Regions from separate parts of the Desulfosporosinus sp. Sb-LF genome, predicted to be linked through region 1. Evidence: riboswitches for the same ligand, from Rfam matches in the RefSeq annotation. Region 1 holds a riboswitch; each other region holds the start of a gene.
What was found. Region 1 has a riboswitch for cyclic di-GMP ahead of E4K68_RS08575 (ArsB/NhaD family transporter). Riboswitches for the same ligand answer to the same signal wherever they lie in the genome.
Positions count from the first base shown of each region.

Region 2: it holds a riboswitch for cyclic di-GMP, as region 1 does, so the genes downstream of both, E4K68_RS02120 (HD-GYP domain-containing protein) here and E4K68_RS08575 (ArsB/NhaD family transporter) in region 1, are expected to answer to the same signal.
Region 3: it holds a riboswitch for cyclic di-GMP, as region 1 does, so the genes downstream of both, E4K68_RS06665 (hypothetical protein) here and E4K68_RS08575 (ArsB/NhaD family transporter) in region 1, are expected to answer to the same signal.
Region 4: it holds a riboswitch for cyclic di-GMP, as region 1 does, so the genes downstream of both, E4K68_RS13115 (chemotaxis protein CheW) here and E4K68_RS08575 (ArsB/NhaD family transporter) in region 1, are expected to answer to the same signal.

Region 1 is NZ_SPQR01000005.1:75,006-80,434, forward strand. Features, by position in the region: gene E4K68_RS08560 (ABC transporter ATP-binding protein) at 1-568, opposite strand, end outside; gene E4K68_RS08565 (MarR family transcriptional regulator) at 666-1,127, opposite strand; gene E4K68_RS08570 (manganese catalase family protein) at 1,389-2,201, opposite strand; cyclic di-GMP riboswitch class I at 2,367-2,468, shown strand; gene E4K68_RS08575 (ArsB/NhaD family transporter) at 2,557-3,831, shown strand; gene amrS (AmmeMemoRadiSam system radical SAM enzyme) at 3,828-4,802, opposite strand; gene amrA (AmmeMemoRadiSam system protein A) at 4,864-5,429, opposite strand, start outside.
Region 2 is NZ_SPQR01000001.1:428,736-434,164, forward strand. Features, by position in the region: gene E4K68_RS02110 (transposase) at 1-268, opposite strand, end outside; gene E4K68_RS02115 (hypothetical protein) at 581-1,033, opposite strand; gene E4K68_RS02120 (HD-GYP domain-containing protein) at 1,394-2,488, opposite strand; cyclic di-GMP riboswitch class I at 2,682-2,766, opposite strand; gene E4K68_RS20235 (hypothetical protein) at 3,294-3,464, opposite strand; gene E4K68_RS20240 (hypothetical protein) at 3,681-3,857, shown strand; partial or broken gene E4K68_RS02130 (transposase) at 4,183-4,398, shown strand; gene E4K68_RS02135 (GNAT family N-acetyltransferase) at 4,448-4,984, shown strand.
Region 3 is NZ_SPQR01000004.1:34,802-40,230, forward strand. Features, by position in the region: gene E4K68_RS06665 (hypothetical protein) at 809-1,921, opposite strand; cyclic di-GMP riboswitch class II at 1,946-2,029, opposite strand; cyclic di-GMP riboswitch class I at 2,336-2,425, opposite strand; gene E4K68_RS06670 (hypothetical protein) at 2,594-3,046, shown strand; gene E4K68_RS06675 (hypothetical protein) at 3,267-3,518, opposite strand; gene E4K68_RS06680 (hypothetical protein) at 3,580-3,777, opposite strand; gene E4K68_RS06685 (hypothetical protein) at 3,888-4,049, opposite strand; gene E4K68_RS21385 (hypothetical protein) at 4,002-4,130, shown strand; gene E4K68_RS06690 (flavin reductase family protein) at 4,623-5,186, opposite strand.
Region 4 is NZ_SPQR01000008.1:48,063-53,491, forward strand. Features, by position in the region: gene E4K68_RS13105 (HD domain-containing phosphohydrolase) at 1-840, shown strand, start outside; gene queG (tRNA epoxyqueuosine(34) reductase QueG) at 863-1,894, shown strand; cyclic di-GMP riboswitch class I at 1,987-2,071, shown strand; gene E4K68_RS13115 (chemotaxis protein CheW) at 2,146-2,595, shown strand; gene E4K68_RS13120 (methyl-accepting chemotaxis protein) at 2,645-3,460, shown strand; gene E4K68_RS13125 (aminotransferase class I/II-fold pyridoxal phosphate-dependent enzyme) at 3,590-4,753, opposite strand; gene E4K68_RS13130 (Lrp/AsnC family transcriptional regulator) at 4,750-5,247, opposite strand; gene E4K68_RS13135 (aconitate hydratase) at 5,326-5,429, opposite strand, start outside.

The DNA of each region.
Region 1 (5,429 bases):
TGTCGATTTTAACCTGCATCAGTTTAAATAGAGGTACGCCCTTTGCCAGCACGATTCCAATAATGGCAAAGAGGACTGGCACTGAGACCAAAAGCACCCAGGTCAAACCCCGATCTTCTTGAATGGCCATGATGATACCACCGATACAGGTTAAAGGTGCACTGACCATCATACTTAAAATCAAAACTGACACTTGCTGAACTTGCGTTACGTCATTTGTCGTTCTGGTAATGAGGGTTGCAGTTCCAATTTTATCAAATTCATGCAAAGAAAAACTTTCGACCTTAGTGAAGATCTTTTCCCGCAATATCTTCCCAAAACCCACAGCGGTTTTGGAAGACAGGTAGGTTGCAATAATGGCGCACAAGGTTCCACCTGCTGCAACAAGCAACATGAAACCACCAACTCTTAGAATATAATTGACATCTTTGTTGACAATCCCGTGGTCCACAATATTCGCCATCAAGGTCGGTAAATAAAGATCGGAAAGGACTTGTGCAAAAAGCAGTACGATGACAACCGTAATATATGCAGTATATGGTTTTAAAAATCGATACAATTTAATCATTCACAGTCTCCTCTCTCTACTAATCTCAACAATTTTACTATCTCTACTATTTTTATCTCTTCTATCACTATAATCCCGCCCTCCGTTTACCTTTCGTTTATAATTTCGAATCATTCTTCTCGACTTCCTTACTTCTTAGAAGCCTTTTCAGAACCTCTAAACCTTCATATATTTTATTAAGTTCTTCCGGGGTACCTTGGTCCATTGTTAAAGCAATGTTTTCTTCAAAACGTTTATGGAATATTTGATGCATCTCCACAAAATTTGGAGCTACGCTGACGTGAACCACTCTTCTATCTTGTTCACTTCTTAATCGTTCTACCATTCCTAACTTTTCCATCCTATCTAAAATGCCAGATACCGTACTATTAGATAGATTAAGTTTGCCACTTAATTCCGTAATCTTAAGCGTTTTTTCCTTACCTAAAATCCCCATCACCATCATTTGAGGGATTGTCATACCCGTATTCTCCATGACACTACTCATGTTGTTCTTAAAAAGGAGCATGACTTCCTGTAGAAGCTTGGCGATCTTCGTACTTTCATTTAAATTTTCCATTTGTCAACCATCCTATCTCCGTATTTCGTATATGAAATATTATCCATGATTATATTACGTATATGAATATTTCGTACACGAAATATATTACTCTGTAAGTATATATTTGTCAAACATTGAATTTCAACTCAAATCCAACCCACAAAAAACGGACATTTAACTGTCCGTTTTGCTTTAGTCATTATTCAATTCCATAATTATTATCGATAATATGTCTCACCAGACACCAGATATCCTTACTCGCCTCCATAAAGCCTTATCTTAATGTTGTTTAGGCGGAAGCTGAGGTTGCGGTTGAGAATATTGAGGATTATTTCGCATATGGTCATTATAGCCTGGAGCAACTTCCCTCGCACCGGTTGCTTGTGGATCTTTTCCATACTGGGCTGGCCCTCCATACTTCTCGTTCGGGTTCTCCTCATAGGAGAACTCGTTACCTTGATTCCAAGGTCCCCGGCTATCTCCCTGACCTGTTGACATGTTCATGTATTTCTTAGAGAAGTCCGAGTCTCGGAAGTCCTTATTGACACCCGTTCCCTGCAACGTATTAATTGCTTGCATAAAGGAAAAGTTATGAGATTCTTCGCGACTCAAGAGAAAACGAATCATGTCCTTAACTCCGGCGTCATCGGTTTGTTGAAGAAGACGCTCATAGATTAGCTTAGCCCGCAGCTCTGCCCCAGCATTTGATGAAAGGTCCGTGTAGATATCTCCCATTGAATTGACGAAGGTTGAGCTCCAAGGAACACCAGCAGAATTAACCAGAAGTGGTCCACCTCCAAGCAAGGCCATATGATTTGCCGAGAAATCTTTAGGAATGCTGTCGACAGGGCCAATTAACATTCCAAGACACTCTCCCACCATCTCTAAATGGCTCAACTCTTCAGCCGCAATATCTTGCAGCAAGTCCCGTATTTTAGGATCATTACATCCTAAACTCTGAGAGAAATACTGCATGGCTGCTTTAAGCTCACCATTCCCTCCTCCAAACTGTTCCAGTAGCAAGACCGCAAAGCGGGGGTCTGGTCGATCGACATGTACCGTGTATTCCATATCCTTAACATGCTTAAACACTTTAGAAAACCTCCTTTTTTGAAGAAAATTAGTTTATCTAATTTCGTGTTATTATTTGATTAACCCCAAAATCTTATCCAGAGAAATATTCTGAATTTAAGCTTTAGTTCTTGACTATTATTGATCTTTTTTGATATGATGTTATTCTAGATATCAAAATTAGCAGTTCGGTTGGGGTAAACTCCGCGAAAGCGAAGGACGCTAAAGTCATGGGTCTAAGGCTTTAATTCATAAGATGAATTAAGCTAAGATCGCCAGACTACAAGCATAGAACTTCTCTGGGGAGAGTAGTCGTTTAAGACTACTCTCTTTTATTTTGAAAACATTAGAAGTAAACGTTTTGGGAGGTGTACTAATGCTCATCGGAGTAGCCATCAGTATTTTTATATTCAGCTATTTCTTCATCATTACAGAAAAAATTCCTCGTGCAGTGACCGCAGTTTTTGGTGCCTCACTACTGATTATCCTTGGAGTTCTTACACAAGAAAAGGCGATTCATTACATTGATTGGAATACTTTAGGACTCTTGATTGGGATGATGATTATCGTCGATCTAACTCGACGATCTGGGATATTTACCTTTCTGGCAATCTGGGTTAGCAAAAAGGTCAAGGGGGATCCCCTATTATTGATGCTCTCCTTGTCCCTGCTCACGGCTTTCCTATCTGCACTCTTGGATAACGTCACCACCATGTTATTGATTGTCCCTGTAGCCCTCTCCATCGCTGATCAATTAGAGGTCGATCCAATACCCTTCCTCTTCAGCCAAATTATCATGAGTAATATTGGTGGTACAGCAACTCTTATCGGAGACCCACCTAATATTATTATCGCCGGACAAACAGGTCTCAGTTTTGTGGCCTTTCTTATGAACCTTACTCCCATTATTCTCATTATTATTGTTGTTACGCTATTCACTTTCTATTTTATCTATCATCGTAAGTTAGTCACCCAAGAGGAATTAAAAGCTAAACTTATGGATCAAAATGAATGGGACCACATTAAGGACTTCGCCTTACTCAAGAAAAGCCTCTCAGTCCTGAGCTTAGTGATTCTGGGTTTTTCCCTACATTCCTTTCTTCACTTAGAGACAGCCACCATTACTCTCAGCGGTGCCATGCTTTTAATGATCTGGACCCATGAAGAGCCCGAAGAGGTTTTCTTGGCAATAGAATGGCCCACGATCTTTTTCTTTTCCGGTTTGTTTGTTCTTGTCGGGGGACTTATTGAGGTCGGAGTCCTTGACCGTCTGGCAGAATGGAGCATGAGTTTAACTCAAGGGAACCCTCTCTTCATGGCCATGTTAATTCTCTTCATATCCGCCCTACTATCATCCTTTCTCGATAATATCCCTTTCGTCGCAACCATGATCCCCCTGATTCAAAAACTTGCCTTACTCAGCCAGTTCACCCCCACCCAAACAGAACCCCTCTGGTGGGCCTTGTCTCTAGGTGCCTGCCTTGGGGGGAATGGGACCTTGGTCGGAGCCTCCGCTAATCTCATAGTGGCAGGAATTGCCGAGAAAAACGGAATCAAAATACGATATATTCAATTCTTAAAAGTAGGTTTTCCCGTCATGATCCTCTCTGTATTAATTTCATCCGTGTACCTGGTCATTCGTTATTATTAGACTCCATCCATCCCAACCCCAAAAATGCCCTTCCCACATTTCGGGCAACACCCTCCGTTTAGGCGATTAACGACCACTGGCTCACGCTCAATCACTGCTTCCCCACACCGAGGACAAACCGTCGCACTTCCTCCCCTGACATTTCCCAGATACACATAGGGAAGCCATTCTTTAGCTATATCCCCTAATCGTTCTAAGGTTTGTCGTTCCGTTGGAGGAACCGTTAAACGGTATGCAGGATGATAGCCGCTCAAATGCCAAGCTAGAGGTACACCAAGCTTCTGTAACCATTGGGCCAATCCCCTAATTTCTTTCGGATCATCATTTGCCTCTGGAATGACAAGGGTTGTGATTTCCAGGTGAACACGTCCTGCCAAACGCTCGACATTGTCTAAAACCCAAGCTAGTTTTCCTCCACAATAGTGTTGATAAAATTCCTCAGAGAACGCTTTAATATCAATGTTAACCGCATCAAGCCATGGAATCAGCTCCTCGATAAAACGTGGAGAAATCGTTCCATTACTGACTAGAACTACTTTCCCCCCCTGTGCGCGAATCAGAGGAGCCGTATCCCTAATCATCTCAAACCACATACTCGGCTCTGAATAAGTAAAACACAGTCCTATTGACTTCCGCTCCTGCCTGGTAAGCTCTGCAAGCTCGGCAGGAGTTACTTTTTTGCCAACTTGATGTCGCTGAGATATTTCGTGATTTTGACAGAACGAACATCTCAGATTACAGCCAAAGCCTCCCACGGAAAAAATCCAAGAGCCAGGATAAAAATGATATAGAGGTTTTTTCTCAATCGGATCCAAATTCCAGGCTGCTACTTCACCATAGATTCTAGAAATGATCTCCCCTTCTCGATTCTCCCTGGCATGACACCGTCCTGACTGCCCATGTCTCAATTGACATCGCTGAGGACACAAAAGGCAACTCGCATTATAGGAATCTTTACTCAGGTTACTTATGCTTATATTACTTGTATCCCCAAGACTACTTGCATTGCTAAAATTACTTGTTTTGCTTGTATTACTCATAATGACGTTTGACCTCAAAGCGCCAGAATTCTACTGGGTCCTCCACTGGTATTCCCGCCTTTTGTTTAGCAATGCTCACTTGATCTGCTACAGTATCGACCCCTTCCAAATGTGGAAGCAACAGCCCGCTTTTTCCGCGTTGGCGAACAACCACACCGTAACGCCAGGGATCAAGCTCTTCTGGTCCTTCGATCTTCTCGAGTTCACCGAGGACATCCACCGTGAAGCTCAGCGTATCTAGTTCCTCTACTCGGACCGGCCGAAAACGAGGGTCCTGTGTTCCGGCAGCCAGCGCATTATGTTGAATTTCCAGGGCCAAATTTTCCTGCCAGGGTTCAGTGGTGCCGATACACCCACGCAATTGCCCGTTTTGTTTCAAGGTTACAAAGCACCCTCTCTTCACCACAAACTCTGGTGAATGAGGGATGTTTAAATCAGGGTCTTCCCGCTTCAAATAAGCACTTAGGCAACCCCTCGCCCATTGCGGCAAGGATGACGAATGATACAGATCCGCTACTAGATAACCCACACCGAACGGACCTTCGTACGACAGCACCT
Region 2 (5,429 bases), on a different contig from region 1:
CCTTGTTAAAGAAAGCAAATTCCCCCTTGTCATAGGCCTGTTTTAGAAGGTCAAGGGACTTACCTCTAAACTTTTTCGAAATAACTTTAACCGGAATAAAGAACTTCTTACGAGAACGGACGAAGCGAAGTCCATCATTGGAAAGTCCCCCTCCAGGGACGATACAGTGGACATGAGGATGGAACGAGAGATTTTGGCCCCACGTATGGAGAACCGTGGTGGCTCCAATCGTCGCACCGAGAAATTTAGGGTCTTTGGCCAGTTCCATTAACGTATGTCCTACTGATTGAAAGAGGATGGAATAAAGAAGTTTTTGATTTTGTAAAACAAGGGTGGGTATGTTGAGAATAGCCGCAAAGTTCCATCTCGAAGATCATCTTTTGAAGATGAGAGGAAAGAACTTGGGAGTTTTGAGACATAAAAAATCATCCTTTTAAAATTGATAGAATTAAACTGAAAGGATGATATCTTGAAACTTAATAAATTAGGGCCTTAAAAAGCCACCGCGCAGCGGTTCAGTACAGTGTGCATATCGGACTCAGTTTAAAGGAACTTACGAAACATGTTTCTTTTCTAGACTTTACTCTTTAGTCACATCCCTTACTAGAAGTAAGCGTTTCAAAGATTCTGCCAATGCTAATCCAAATATTGAGGCGCCTAGAAAGTTAGAAACGATGGTATAAGTGTGTGTATAAGCTAATTCTGGCATTTTAAATATACTTGTTATACTATAAATAACTCCCATAAGACTAATCCCGTAGACCCATCCCTTAAACAAATAATGTTCGTCATTTAAATATTTCATGAGGTGAGCAAACAGAATACCTAAAAGGCCAGAAAAAATAGTACGTGCTGTCAAAGCAGTAATGGTTTGTAAACTATCTATGGGTTTGTTACCAAATAGAATTATAGCCATCTCGTCTAGTAAACGTCTTTGAGCAAAATTAGAGTAATATGATATTAAATTTCCTATTCCCTCCAATATACCCGCAATAATTCCTGCAAAAAAACCATATAATGTCCTATCCTTCATCTAATAATCATCCTCTCTTTAAATTCGCCCGATAATTTCTTCCTTAGTGGGACTTTCTCGCGATCTCTGGCTATAAGGACACTTGGCCTTGGCCATCCATAGCAAGGCAACACATTTAGTTAGTATTACAGAAAATGAGAGATTCAATACTGGGTGCTTTCCATATCCTTCGTTATAGGACGCAAAGTTTAAAAAAAGGTAAATTTCGGGAGAGGATCATAGTTGGGAATTAGTACGTGTAAGTGGTATCTGTGGAAGATGTGAGAAATAGTTAAGGCCTCCAGATTTCGCTGGAGGCCTTTGGATATCATGATCATCATTTTTTGGCTAATTAGTCAGTATGAATGCCTACATCTCTTTTCAGCCTACTTCTTTGAATTCCACACGATCTATGAACCGAGTTAAATCCTGCATTAAATCTACGTATATCTCCTTATTGAGAAGTCTACCATTGTTATCAATTAAAAGACGAATAAGAGGTCGAGTTGGCATTTTCAAGGGTACCGCCGCGATCACTCCCATTTCTCGGGTATTGAGAGTAACGATTGCATTTTCGGGATACAAAATGAGGGATTCTCGAAAAGCTTGTACCACTAGCGGGTTAAAGTCCTTTCCTGACCAAGCAAGAATCATTTCGAGAGCATGGTAGGGCGGTAGACCTTTGCGATATGGTCTATCGGCAGTTAATGCTTCATAAACGTCGCTAACTGCTACAATTTGAGCATCGAGATGAATGTTATTTCCTCTTGATCCATTTGGATATCCCGTCCCATTCCAACGTTCATGATGTTTTTCAATAGTTGCTAGCACTCCTGGTAATAAACGGGTATATTTCAGCATTTCCATCCCAAACAGGGGGTGTAGTTTCATAACCTCAAACTCTCTACCCGTTAAACTACCTGGTTTATTTAAGATTTCCTTTGGCACCTTAAGCTTTCCAATGTCATGAAGCAATGCCCCCAATGTCAAATACTTAAGTCTCCTATCTATATATCCCAAACGCATACCTGTCAGTGTTGCTAATATAGCGACGTTCAGGCTATGCACGAACGTTCCATAATCATGATGTTTAAACGTCTCTACGTCTAATCGAACTGTATTAAGATTCAAATAGACATTTATGGGTTTTAGTTCATTTATAATAGTTTCTACGAGTGGCACCGTACTTTTAATCTGCTCAGGTTGAATAAGCTTTGCTTTATGGTAAATATCCCATAAAGAACCTACTAATTTTATGTACACATCCTTTGAAAAGGATTTTACCTTCTCAGCTTGATAGCTGTTTTCCGGTCCTTTCCAAACATAAACTTCTCGTTTTTGCAGGAGATCTCGTATTCCTTTTGTAACCAGCTGCCCCTTATGCAATAATAGAACTCCAATTTTATCAAAAAGATCAACACTCGTCGTCAAGCCAGTTTCGAAATTTGCTTGTATGCGTTCCAACGACCAATACATTGGTCTTACCCTCCTCCCGTTGCTACCCCTATACTTATGTTTTAAAATATATTTGATTTATAAGGCAAGTCTCTTTATGCGACCATTCATTATTAGTTACAGATATAAGGTTAAAAATTTATAGAAATTTCCTCCCCCCTTATAAAACAAAAATGACGCCTTAAATCAATGATCGGCGACAGAATTTTGTTCGTTCGGTAACCCGGCTATCTTAAACACTTAAGGTAAGACCCGTGGCTTTGCGTCCTCAGTTCTCACTGAGTTTGCCCTTATCGCAGAATATTAAATTACCTAAGGACCATCCAAGTCTACTTTAGTAGGACCTAAGCATCACTGAAACGTAGTATAATACATAATATGCTGAAGTACAACAAACTAATTTCATTATAGTGTATATTTACTTTATTATGACATTTAATTAATCATTATGATTAGAAACGACGTTTTACTAGTTTATTCTTTCTCCTACAACCCAAGTGATGAGATTCTTTTTAGTAAAAAAGGCCATAGCTCAAATTGTGGGGGGAGGGATATTTGCGTTTTGCGATTCCTTCAGTAAAATGGTGTCTTGGTCTGCAACAATCATCTACATCACCGGATGCCATTTGCATTTCCTCCTTTGCTTGAGATAGTACATGATATGCACAAGCTGAGTTATGTGGAGCAATATGGAAATATATAGTTTGACCTCATCTTTATGTCAATCTGAGTTTGAGCACCCGTAAATGGTTTTTATGAAGAATGTAAAAGGGAGAGCTACCAGCTCTCCCTTTTGTTTAGTGAAACGGATTATCATGTTTTGTACTTAGGTTATTTGATTTTGTTGTCTTTGTGTGTGCAATAATCCAAATGATTGATCTTGGGTGTTCTGGTTTAATAACACATTATAAGCCTGTTCCAACTTGGAATATTTATCTTTAAGTTCTTCTAATTCACTGGCCAAATCTTCTCTAGTAGCTTCATCTTTATGGCTCAAAAAGAACGCCTCCTTAAATATTTACCCTAAAACAGTATTTCCGGAATTGAGGGGATTATGTTTGAGATTTTAAAGTAATGAGAGAAGAGCTAATTCATAAACCACAAGCCAAATTGTTTCTATGGAAAATGTAAAAATGAGAGCTTGAACAGCGTTAATGATTGACTGCGCATCAATTGCGCTGCTGCTTGATCCTCCACCTAGAAAAGGCAAAGAATGATTAAGCAGACCCCGCTAGGAGAAGCCACCTCAATAAGGTTTAACAGATTTATAACTGCGCCAGGTGGAATAAATATCCGGAGTATTGTTCCTGGCAATGGACCACACTGGGTTGTTGGCCTTGATGTTGGATTTAGGCTGGTACAATTGGTTGTTTTATGGCGGCTCATTTAGCATACCTCTCTTTCTTTTGTGTGACTGTTAGAACAGTCCATAAGATTGAGAAGTGAAAGATGGGGAAAGTCAAACGGTTAACAGTGCCCACCGAATTGAGTTAAAAGGTCCAAGTTTGAGACCTAACCATCCACAAAATGAAGGAGGTGATAGCGTAACCGTATAATCTATGTTAAACTCCATGCAATGAGGTGCCGGCCATTGGCCGGATGAGATAAGAACGCCGGCCGGATACCGTAGGAACGGTGTCCGGATAGTTTAGGAATGCTTGGCCGGATGGCACAAGAACATCGGTCTGAATTAATGAGAATAGCCAGAAGCTGACAAACGCTCTGAACTGGCCTTATTGAACGTTATTCAAGAAGCCTATGTAAATGGCGTATCCACCCGGAAAATCGAGAAACTCACCAAGTCTTTAGGCATTGAATCCATGTCGCGAAGTCAAGTATCGATCATAGCCAAAGAACTGAACGAACAGGTTGAAGCCTTTCGTACCCGAAGGCTGGATAAAGTCTATCCGGTACTTTGGGTCGATGCTCTCAAGCAATATTTTATTAAACTGATAAATCGAAATTTGAAAGGTGTAATTAATGATTGAAACAGAAAGATTAACAATGCGACCATTTTATGAAAACGACTTGGGTATTATTATGAGTCTTTATTCTAATGAAGAAATAATGAGATATATGCCCAATGATGTCATGAATGTAGAGAAAGCCCAAAAGCATTTAAATAAAGTTGTATGTGATTGGAAAGAAAAACCACAAGTGAGTTTTGAAATGGCAGTAATTTCAAAATATGACCAGGAAAAAATTGGACGTTCCAGAATCCACTTAGATTATGAAACTGATACAGTAATGATTGGTTGGCTACTATTGAAAAAAGATTGGGGTAAAGGTTATGCAACAGAAATGACACGGGCATTAATTGATTACAGTTTTGATGTATTAAACGTGCATAGAGTTTGTGCATTATGTCACCCTAAAAATATCGACTCATGGAGAGTTTTGGAAAAATGCAATATGCGTAGGGAAGCACATTTTATACAAAAGTGTAAGTATATTAAGGGTGGCAATATAACATGGGAAGACGAATTGGAATATGCCATATTAGAGTCAGAAAGATAAATTCCTATTTATAAAGCAAACAACATTATGATTAGTTGTGCTAAATATTCTTATAATGCGAATTAATAATAGGAATATGGATAATGAATTTTAGGTGTATAGGAATGTACACGAGATATTTAAAGGGAATGGGATTAATAAGCAGAAAAATTAACTACGATTTTGGGAGGGATAACTTCTATCTCAATCAAAGAACTAATTGCTAATTACTTTTTTAAGTTCTTCAACTGAGATAAAGGGTTTTCTATGTATCATCCTGTGACAATTTGAACAAAGTAAGGCAATATCTTCGATCCCTTACTAATATTTGTGAGGGATTTTTCGTTTGTCACATAAAATGAAGGTTTGATCGAGAGGCTATCTCTTTTGATTGGGGGCATCCCTTTATTGCAAAAGCGAAGGAAGTCCCCTTAGTCACAATGACCAGGGGACTTTGCATATTTTA
Region 3 (5,429 bases), on a different contig from region 1:
ATGTGTTGGTGCATGCCCTTCCTTTTCTTTAGAGTTACCGCAAAACACGAAAAAACCTCGGGAGATTACTCAAGAAATAACTATTAAAAGCCAAACCTACATAAAGAGCTGGCAGTGTTTGTGCCAGCTCTTTATGTAGGTTTGGCTAGACTTTTAATAAGCCATTCTAGCTGAAGTGGGATTAACTAGGTAGTGCGGTCCATCCTTACATTTTCTTACGCCATAGCCATTTAATAATATATTTGCTCAGTGATTATATAAAATATTCATATAAAAGTAGTGCACACTCATTATCATCTCTTGCTGAAAATACCATGACAAAAATCATTTCTTTAAAATTTTAAGCATAATTAAATTATTACTGCAGATATAGCCCTTTTAATAAGGGCCTTACTATTCCCCGTTGAGTTGTAAAATGGTGGTGCTGCCACATCGAAATATTCAGCGTCATCACCTTTCAGTGACTTTGCCCTTGACATTTTTATTTTTATTTATATTTTACTATATGCTAACTTACATTTTTAGTAAACACAAATGGTTAATAAATGAGACGATAATCCTGTAAACTGTGTCCAATGGCCTATGTCCTTAATACAACCAATAAAATTTAAATGGTTATTGTTTTTTGATTGCTATTCCCTAGTTTGCTTTATTCCCTATTATTAAAATTTTGATTTTATTACAATATGCATAAAAGAATCCCTGGAATGCTTAATATATCTGCTTCCAGGGATTTTAAATGATTTTTTTAAAATTGTCGGTTCTTGAGGGGGGCAAAACTCGAGGGAATCACCCCAGATGAGAATATTTATTTGGTTACTAGTACTTTATAAGGAGTACCAGCTATAGTTACATCGACGGTTTTACTTCCAGTATTCCAATTTGGAAGACTAAAATGGATTTGCATTGTATCGCCGGTGTTAACTGGATCTCCGATATTGTAAAGAGCATAAACTTCTCCAGTTGCATCGTAACCGTTAAGTTCTGGTGTTCTTCCATTGCTGTACGTAGGAATCCAACCGCCTTTAATTATGACAGAAGCTCCATTAATTTCCTTAATAACGATAGGGGTTGGGTCTAAAATAGGTTTAGGTGCAACCGCATAACTTACGGTTTTTGAAGCGGTATTTCCTGCGTTATCTGTTGCAATAACTGTAAATGTCTTATCTCCAGGAGTGCTGATATCAATTTGCGAACCCGTTGGAAGTGTTCCTGAAGAGGTGTCAATACCTGATAAAGCGTCCGTTGCAGTCCAAGTAACTGTAGGTTGCGCATCCCCAACAGTATATGCTGTAGCAATTCCGCTTATATCAATAGTCGGGGCTGTCTCATCAACTTTAACTGTAAGAGCATCGCTATAGCCGATATTACCTGCATTATCGGTAGCTGAGCCTTTAATATCGGAGTTGATGCCTTCACTCTTTGTGACAGCATCGTCAGTCTTCGCTATACCTGATAAAGCATCGGTACCATTAAACCTTACGGTAACATCTTTGTTATACCATCCATTAGCATTAAGTTGACTAGCACTAATAGGAGTCGCTGTTACAACAGGAGCTGTCAAATCAACCCCTAATTGTTGTGTAGCAACAGCTGAAACTACTCCTTCTTGCTTCGCCTGAAGAGAAAACATATGGTCGCCTTCAGTTAGAAGGTATGACGTAGATGTTATTTTAGGGTCATAATCTGACCATACACCTTTATCTAACTTCCAAGAGGATAGAATGGCAGCAGGGCTACCGGAAGTAGTGGCTGTTTTCCACGAAACAGGTATGGTTTGGCAGTTGGTCCAGCGTTGAGCCGTAATGCTTACACTTGGCGCGGTCTTTTCCGCAGGTTTTGCTGCCATAACTGATTGAACCATTCCAGTCAATAATAATGTGGTTGATAGGGTTGCTACTAACGTTTTCTTTAATTTCATTCTTTGCACCTCTTAAATTTATTTGTTTAAGAGGGTCGGTTACACTAATAGCTCCATGTGGTCTAAGTGTCCACGTACAGACCACACTTCTCAGCTCCCCTAATTTACCGAAACCAGTCGGCGTGGAACTACGATTCTTTCGTGTGTCTAAGAGATATTCAGCTTCAAGACTGACTCTCCCTCCGACTAAGATTGGTAACCCAAGTGATTATTTGCACTTGAGGGCAAGGGTCCTTTCCCTTACCTTTTTGATTGACCATGATTGCCACAGAGTGAATCAAAAGGATTCAATTCCTACACCTTCTAAGAGTTCATCTCTCGCCTACTTTTTATCTGGGGTAATCAGCATTAGACGTCTTATCAGCCCCCTTTGTGTTTGATAATGACAAAAAAGCCGGGCTATCTAGTTATAAACTAGGTAACCCGGCTGCCATTCCCCCTTAGCAAGAGATTAGGCCCGTAGCTTTGCGTCCCCATCTTTCGATGAGTTTGCTAATCATTCTCAGTGTGTGCATTTGTATTTTACTTCAAATAGTCAAAAAAATCCATATAAACCTCTCCTTGTATTGCGACAAATTTTGCGCTTCTCTAATTCTAAAACCAAAGTTCTAAGAATAACATATGTTCGATATAAACATTTTATAAAGGAGTTAGATAAATTTTGAAAACCCCATGAAACATAAAATTGCTCGTATATTCATTGCACTCTTAATAGCTTTAGCGAATGCTCTAGTAATTCTATTCCTGCAACAAGTCCCACAAAAGCAGAGGAATCAAAACAGGTCCAAACTACCACAGTTTCGTTCCTGCCGTAAGTCAAGCTCCCACACCAACTTCAGTAGTTACGCCTACCACCGTTACTCAAACGCCATACCAGATCCTAAGCCTGCCGTTACCGCTGCCCCTACAGTCACGCCCCATGTTGTGAATTCGTCTCCCCCCAAACAAACTCTTCAAACTTTGACGGTATACATAACTAAAACTGGCAAAAAGTATTATCGAGATGGATGTCAGTACTTATCAAAGAGTAAAATCTCATTAGTCTATCGGATGCAGAAAGTTAAGGATACGGGCCATGTAGTATCTGTAATCCTCCGAAGTAAAGAGACTGGAATTGGTCGATAGCTCTTGGCCAAAATGATAATGGCTAATTTATTTTGTTAGCCTATCCAGAAAAACAAACCAGTTTTCCAAGACAGCCACCCCGGCGGGTTATCGCAAATTACTATAATACCAGTGAATTTAATGGGTTGAATGTTGCCAGAGGCTTAAGCGCTGGTGGTTACGCAGCAAATAAGCCTTTAATGAAGGAAGGTGGTGCATTCCATTTATGTAGCCAAAGTGATCATTGAAAGCATAATGGATATTTGTCCTTCAAGGTTCTAGTAATATCAAAAGCTATTTGCCTAACACTTGCAAGTACAACTCCTTTTACAGGCTTATACTCGTGGAAAACATTCAATGAATTATTTCTTGAGAGATTGACATATGCTTCATCTAAGGTAGGGTCTACATGAGCACCACCATCTTGATCGGCTAGAGATAATATCAGTGTTCTTCTATTAAACTTTATATTTCCATCAGATAAAACATTCATTCCTCCCACCATTCTGAGAAAAGAATCCAAGGATTCATTTTCCTTAATTCCTCACCATTATCTAATGGGGCAACATATTCTGTTCTTCCACACAACCGATGAAGGTTAATCCGACTTCATATTTTTTACCCATGAAACTAATGCAGCCGAATTTGTCCACTTGGTGTGACTCACAATGGAGGAAAGCATTCTTTAGTACCTCCAGGTCCGCAAAACGAAGAGCCTGATTGCCACTGCGAAAGGCTGTTTCCGAATTCATTTTGTTTTCGAAGGCTGAGTGGAGCTTGTTTTGGTAGCATTCGGTAAGTCATACTTAAAAAAGTTCGTTGAGATGGTTTAGCGTTTTTGGTTTTTCCAGCGAGGCTTTACTTATGAAAGCATCAACCACTCGGTTAAAACGCTCAATCTTTCCAGTGGCCCGGGGGAATACGGTTTAGCATAAAGAAGCCGAATACCTAATTCTGAGCAGGTTCGCGCCATCCAGTGGGTACGATATTGTTTGCCATTGTCGAAGTATACCGATTCCGGCAAACCGAACTTCTGGATGGCAACCCGGAAACAATCTTCGACGATGACCTGATCGAGCGTTGGACTCATTATTCTTTATCATGAAATTTAGTTCATTAAGGCTTTTAAGAAAACCAAAAAGCACAGTCAGAATTACTTGCCCTGTGCTATGCGTTGGGTTTACTCTTTCGTCGGAGAGTTTATTCAAACCACGTTCTATGTGGTAAACATTCTTCATATACCTGACCAATTCTATAAGTAGTTATTTCTCATAGTTATTTCTCATAGGAATTTTCTTTTCACGCTTAAATCGCCAAGCAAAGTTGTGCTTACGATAACTATATTCCGGTTTGATGGCGAAACATGTCGATAAAGTGAATTAGGGACAAAAAACACCCCCACACTTCATGAGTATAGGGGAGAACCCTGTTTACAAATATAATTGACAGTTTGCCACAGTAATGATTTCAGATTCACCCCACCCAAAACATCCCTTAACTTGCCGCAGTTCTTCTTTGCCAAGATAGTACTTCTAATACGGGTTGGAGGCGAGGTGTTCATTAGGCCCGTAGCCTACATATGGGCATCATAAATTCCTTACCCTATTTCATTGCCAATAGAAAATGCCTTGGCAATTTGTTTCCCAATAACATAGTAATTTCTACTGTCGGGGGCAAATATTAAAGGTTGTATTTGTTCTATAATCGGCTGATCTTCTTGTATGGTATCATCAATTTTAACATCCATAACCTCTCCGATAAACTGGGTGTGTAGGCCAATTTCAATAACCTGTATAATTTTACACTCTAAATTAACTGGAAATTCTCTAATATATGGGGCATCAACAGTATCACTTTTTACCGGTGTAAGACCAGTCTTAGCAAATTTATCTTCCATTTTTCCAGATACTATTCCAAAATAGTCGGCTTCTCTAACATAGTTTTCTGAAGGAATATTTATTGTGAAAGCCTTTTTGTCCATAAGGTTACCATACGTATAAGTGGCTTTGCGTAATGAAATCGCTACACAAGGCGGAGATGAGCAGCAAATACCTCCCCATGCAGCAGTCATGGCATTTGGATTGCCTTCATTATCATAGGTACATATAACCAAAACCGGTGTAGGGTAAACCAAAGTTTTGGCGCCCAAACTTTTCTTCATATTTTCACCTCTTAAATTATTGACCTAGTCTTCCTCCAGGTTTTCTTCGTTAATCGCAACAAAAATAACTAATTTTATTAGGCAATCGTTTAAACTTTATCCACATTATCCCCAAAATACACACTGATTGATATGTTATGTTCGTTCATAGCAATACAGTTCGGAGAACGGCCACCCCGGCTTAGGCTACGCCATGGACTGGATGTCTTTTTATCTAAATGTAGAGAAACTAGTAACAAAAAT
Region 4 (5,429 bases), on a different contig from region 1:
AAGGCCTTTCAGAGCGGTGGCGTTGATTATGTTACGAAGCCGTTCCAATTTGAAGAGATACATGCTAGGGTTAAGACACACCTTAATTTGCGTAGACTTCGTAAATCTTTGGCCATCCATAATCATAATCTACAAAGTTTAGTGGATGAACAAATTAAGGAAATACTCGTCACTAAGGACGCACTGTTTAAAACACAACTGGCTACAATTCTGGCATTCTCCAAGTTAGCAGAAGTACGGGATGATGAAACAGGACAGCATATCGAACGTACCCGAGTGTTCTGTAGCATCCTCACTGAGCAGCTTCGCGTACAGTGTGCAGTGGATACGGAAATTGATAACTCCTTTGTGGATAATATTTACTTTGCCTCTTCGCTGCATGACATTGGTAAAGTAGCCATCTCCGATAAAATTTTGCTTAAACCTGGTAAATTAACTCCAGAAGAGTTCGGAATCATGAAAACCCATACTGTCGTTGGCTCAAAAACCTTGCAAACCATGCTAGAACATTATCCAGAGAATGCTTTTATCACTATGGCGATGGAGATTACCCTAAGTCATCATGAGAAATGGGATGGTTCAGGGTATCCACAAAATCTTAAGGGTAAGTCTATTCCCCTTAGTGCCAGAATTATGGCCTTAGCAGATGTGTATGATGCATTAACTTCAGAACGTTGTTATAAGCCCGCCTTTTCCCATGAGAAAAGCCGAAATATCATTATTGAGGGACGGGGTACACACTTCGATCCCGAAGTTATTGAAGCTTTTCTTGTCTTAGAAGGCCAGTTTCGAAAAATTAAACAAGATTTACGAGGGTATAACGTCACACGAACGCTGTGAGAGTATTCGGGGAGGATCTTCATTGAAACCTAATGAACAAATAAGTTGGAAGACAAACATTAAACGATGGGGGAGCGAGTTGGGCTTTGCCTCTGTAGGGTTTACTACCGCGGAATCGATCGAGGACCTCGCACCCTTGTTAGAAACACGTTTCGAAAAAGAGGTGGCAACTCCCTTTGAGATCAAGGAGATCAGGCAACGAATTGATCCTCGAGTGGTTTGGGAATACTGCAAGACAGTCGTTGCCGTTGCCTATCCACTTCCTCTTACAACTCCTCCTTTGGAAGGAGAGGGTATCATTGCTCGTTCGGCGGTTGGAGAGGACTATCATCAGGTCCTTCAAAATAAGATAAAACAACTTATCAATATAATGGTTGTCAATGGGTGGACGGGAAGCTTCCACAGTCAAGTGGATACAGGACCTTTAATTGAGCGTGCCTTCGCGTTTCGGGCAGGGATTGGATGGATTGGGCAAAACCAACAGCTCATTATTCCAGGATATGGTTCGTTTGTCACACTGGCTTTACTTTTACTGGATCGAGAGATCAAACCGGACTATCCAATGATCAACCAATGCGGAAGCTGCCAAAGATGTGTTGAAGCATGTCCGGCGCAGATCATCGGAAAAGAACCATTTGCGGCAAAACACTGCATTTCCTATCTCACACAGAGCAAAGAGGTGCTTACTCAGAAGGAACGCAGGGGCCTTGGGTTACGGGTTTTTGGATGTGACACCTGCCAGGAAGTATGCCCACATAATCAAAAGCGGCTGGCTGAGGAACAACAAGCGACCTCTTCCTCAGCTCCATCTTCACTACGACGTGGTGTTGACCTGCGGGAAACTCTTAATTTAACGAAAGGAGAGTTTCACCAACGTTTTAAAGGAACTGCAGCAGGTTGGCGTGGAAAAGGAATTCTTCAGAGAAATGCCTTTTTAGCCTTACGGAATGGGCTAGACCGAGGTGATAAAGTATGGTTAGCAGAACATGAAAAGAATAAAATAGTTCCGCCCATCATTGCTTTGTATTTAGAAGGATTAGAGAATAGTAAATAAAATTCCATTTAAAAAACTTGAAAAATGTGCACTAATAAAGAAATGATTGTGATATAATAAAATAAAAAGAATTAAGTATTTAATCTGAAAATTTAGAAAAATGGCAAACTTAGTGAAAGCTAAGGACGCAAAGCTATGGGTCGTAGAGGTATACCTAACGATTGCCAGGTTGCCAACGAATTTGCCATGCTTTTCATAAGAGCATGGCATTTTAATTTGTGGGGGAGTAAAAAAAGAAAGGAGTAATATGAATGGACGAAATGAAACAATTCATCCAGTTTAAATTGGGGTTGCAAGACTATGCTGTGGAAATGAGTTCTGTTCGAGAGATCATCAAGCCCGTGAAAGTTATAGAACTTTTGGGTGCACCGGAATTCGTTCAGGGGATTGCAAAAGTACGTGATGGAGTTGTTACCATTGTGGATTTGAGAAAGAAATTTGTAATAGCACCCACTGATGAAGGGGAGCCCAGAATCATGATTTTTGAGTCGACCAAAGAGACTGAGAAAATAGGACTATGGGTCGATGATGTCGTTGAAATTCTCGAATGCAACTCCATTGAAAAAGTCCCTAGTATTATACATCAAGGCACAATTAAAGAAATCATTAAAACAAATGAGAATATTATTCCAGTAATAAATATTGAAAGACTTTTTTCCGATGACGTTTTAACTTGGTTGAGTTCCGCTGACATTGGATAAGCCGATATTCAAGATAGTCTATGCCAAATAATTGTTAGGAGGAATTGCGATGATAGAAGATTATGTACAAATGGTTGATGTGATTTTTGAAACTGATTTTGGGAAAACATCGGTTTTCTTATTTGATCTTGAGAAATATATTCATATTAAAATGGGTTCCGTTATCAATCTGCCTTTCAAAGCTGGCGACATATTACCGGCTACGACTACGTCGTATCAATGCCTTCGAACCGGTGAAAAGGTGGAAAAAATGGTTGGGGCTGAAGTCTTAGGAGTCGCTTACACTGGAATAGCATATCCGATTAGAGAAAATGGTGTCATAATCGGTGGAATTGCCACGACAGGTTCAAATGAAAGGGAATATGCCCTAGAAAAATTGCCTTCCTTGGCCAAAGAACTTTCAGAATCTTTGGAGCAAGTTTCAGCTGCTATGGAGAATATTGCTGCTTCAGCTCAAGCTCTTGCAGATGGCGGACAAGCCCTTACGATACAATCCCAAGAAGTTAATGAAAAAGCATTACAAATGGAAGAAGTTGTAGAATACATAAATTCCGTGGCTAGCGATACAAAAGTTCTTGGACTTAACGCTTCGATCGAGGCTTCTAGAGCGGGTGAGGTTGGGAGAGGATTTGCTGTGGTAGCCTCGGAAATTCGGGCGATGGCAATATCAAGTGCCACCTCGGCAAAAGATATACGAAAAATTATCGGTAGCATACAAGGCCTTGTCGGTAAGATGACAGTGGAGTTAGAACAGGTAGGTGGTAATACACAGGAAGTCTCTGCTGCTGTTGAGGAAATTGGAGCGACCATTGAAACTTTGACATCGTCGGCAATCGCACTATCAGCTTTAGCCGAAAAAATTTGAATTCATTGCAAGAAAGTGAGGCAGTGAACAGTCTCCTTGCCTCACTCATAATAGTACTTGACTTGCGTGGTTGTCAAAAAAGCCTGATTGATCAGTCCCTAAAGGTCTGATCAATCAGGCTTTTTAAAGTTAACCTAATCTTGACTGAACAAAATGCGCGATGCGTTTGAGTGCTTCCTGAAGTTGTTCCAATGAATAGGCGTAAGAACAGCGAATATGTCCTTCTCCGGAGGGCCCGAAGGCGGTTCCTGGAACGACGGCTACATTTTCTGCCTTTAAAAGTTCTTCGGCAAACTCTTCAGAGGACAAATTTGTTTTAGATATGTCCGGGAAAACATAGAAAGCCCCTAAGGGTTCGAAACAGTCGAGGCCCATTTGCCGAAAACCATGAACCATTAGACGGCGTCGCCGATCATAAGCCGTAACCATTTCGTTTTTGGCTTCAGAGGCAGAACGTAACGCTTCTAAGGCCGCGATTTGTCCCGTGATGGGAGCGCAGAGCATGGTGTATTGATGAATACGTGTCATCCCACCGATAAGGTCTTTATGTCCGGCAACATACCCGATTCTCCATCCAGTCATGGCGTAGGATTTTGAAAAACCACTGACAAAGAGAGTGCGGTCATGCATGCCGGGCAAACTAGCAAACGAGACATGAGTTCCGCCATAGGTAAGATCTGAATAAATATCATCAGCTAAGACGAGAAGATCATGTTCAGTCACAAAGTCCGCGATAGGGAGAAGATCCTCACGATTCATGATCGCACCAGTCGGATTATTTGGGTAGGATAGAACTAAGAGCTTGGCTTTAGGCGTATAGGCCTTGGCCAAGTCTTCTACCCGTAAACGAAAGTCTTCCTTAGCGTGGGTCGGAACGTAACTAACACTGGCCCCGGCCATTGTGGCACAAGGGGCATAGGACACGTAGGATGGATCAGGAACTAAGACAACATCCCCCGGTGAGAGCACGGCTCGCATCACAAGGTCCACTGCTTCGCTCGCTCCAGTGGTGATGAGAATTTCGTGTCCCGGATCGTAGGAAAGTCCCAGGGACATATCCAAATGGTATGAAAGCTCTTCGCGCAACTCAAGGAGACCCGCGTTACTGGTATACATAGTCTGTCCTTGCTCTAAAGAAAAGATGCCACTTTCACGCACAGTCCAAGGGGTTACAAAGTCAGGTTCTCCGACTCCCAACGAAATAACATCTTTCATGGTTGCTACAAGGTCGAAAAATTTTCGAATTCCAGAGGGAGGGAGATTGGCGACATGGGGTGCAAGATAACGATTCATGGGGAAACCACGAGACGTTGAATCGTCTCTTCCTCTCCTAAAAGCTCGACCCCGTCTTGTTTGTAGCGGCGGAGCACAAAGTGAGTCGCTGTGCTCTGAATATGCTCGAGAGGGGCAAGCTTTTCAGCCACAAAAAGGGCGACATCTTGCATCGTTTTACCTTCGATGAGTAGGGATAGGTCATACCCACCTGACATAAGAAATAACGATTTTATCTCGGAAAATTTCTGTAACCGTTTGGCGATTTTGTCAAAGCCATAGCCCCGCTGTGGCAAGACCCGAACTTCAATAAGGGCGGTTACTTTTTCTTCTCCAGTTCGGTCCCAGTTAATCATAGGTTGGTAGCGGACAATGACTTTTTCCTTTTCCCAATCTCTGATACGTTTGGCGATGTATTTTGGTTTCAAGCCCGTTTGAATGGATAATTCCTCGGGTGTTAAGCGAGAGTCTTCGGAAATAATTTTGAGGAGTTTATGGTCTTCTTCAGTGAGCATTTGACACACCTCTTTTTATAAAATCAGAACAAACAAATTAATAATAAAAACAATTATACCATTCTTCTATATAACAGATCAAGATACTTGCGAAGGATCAAGCGCTGCTTTCGTGGCATTGAGAAGGCCACCGGCCAGGAGGATTTTGGCTTGGCGTTCCGTGAGATCATGCTTGACCCAAA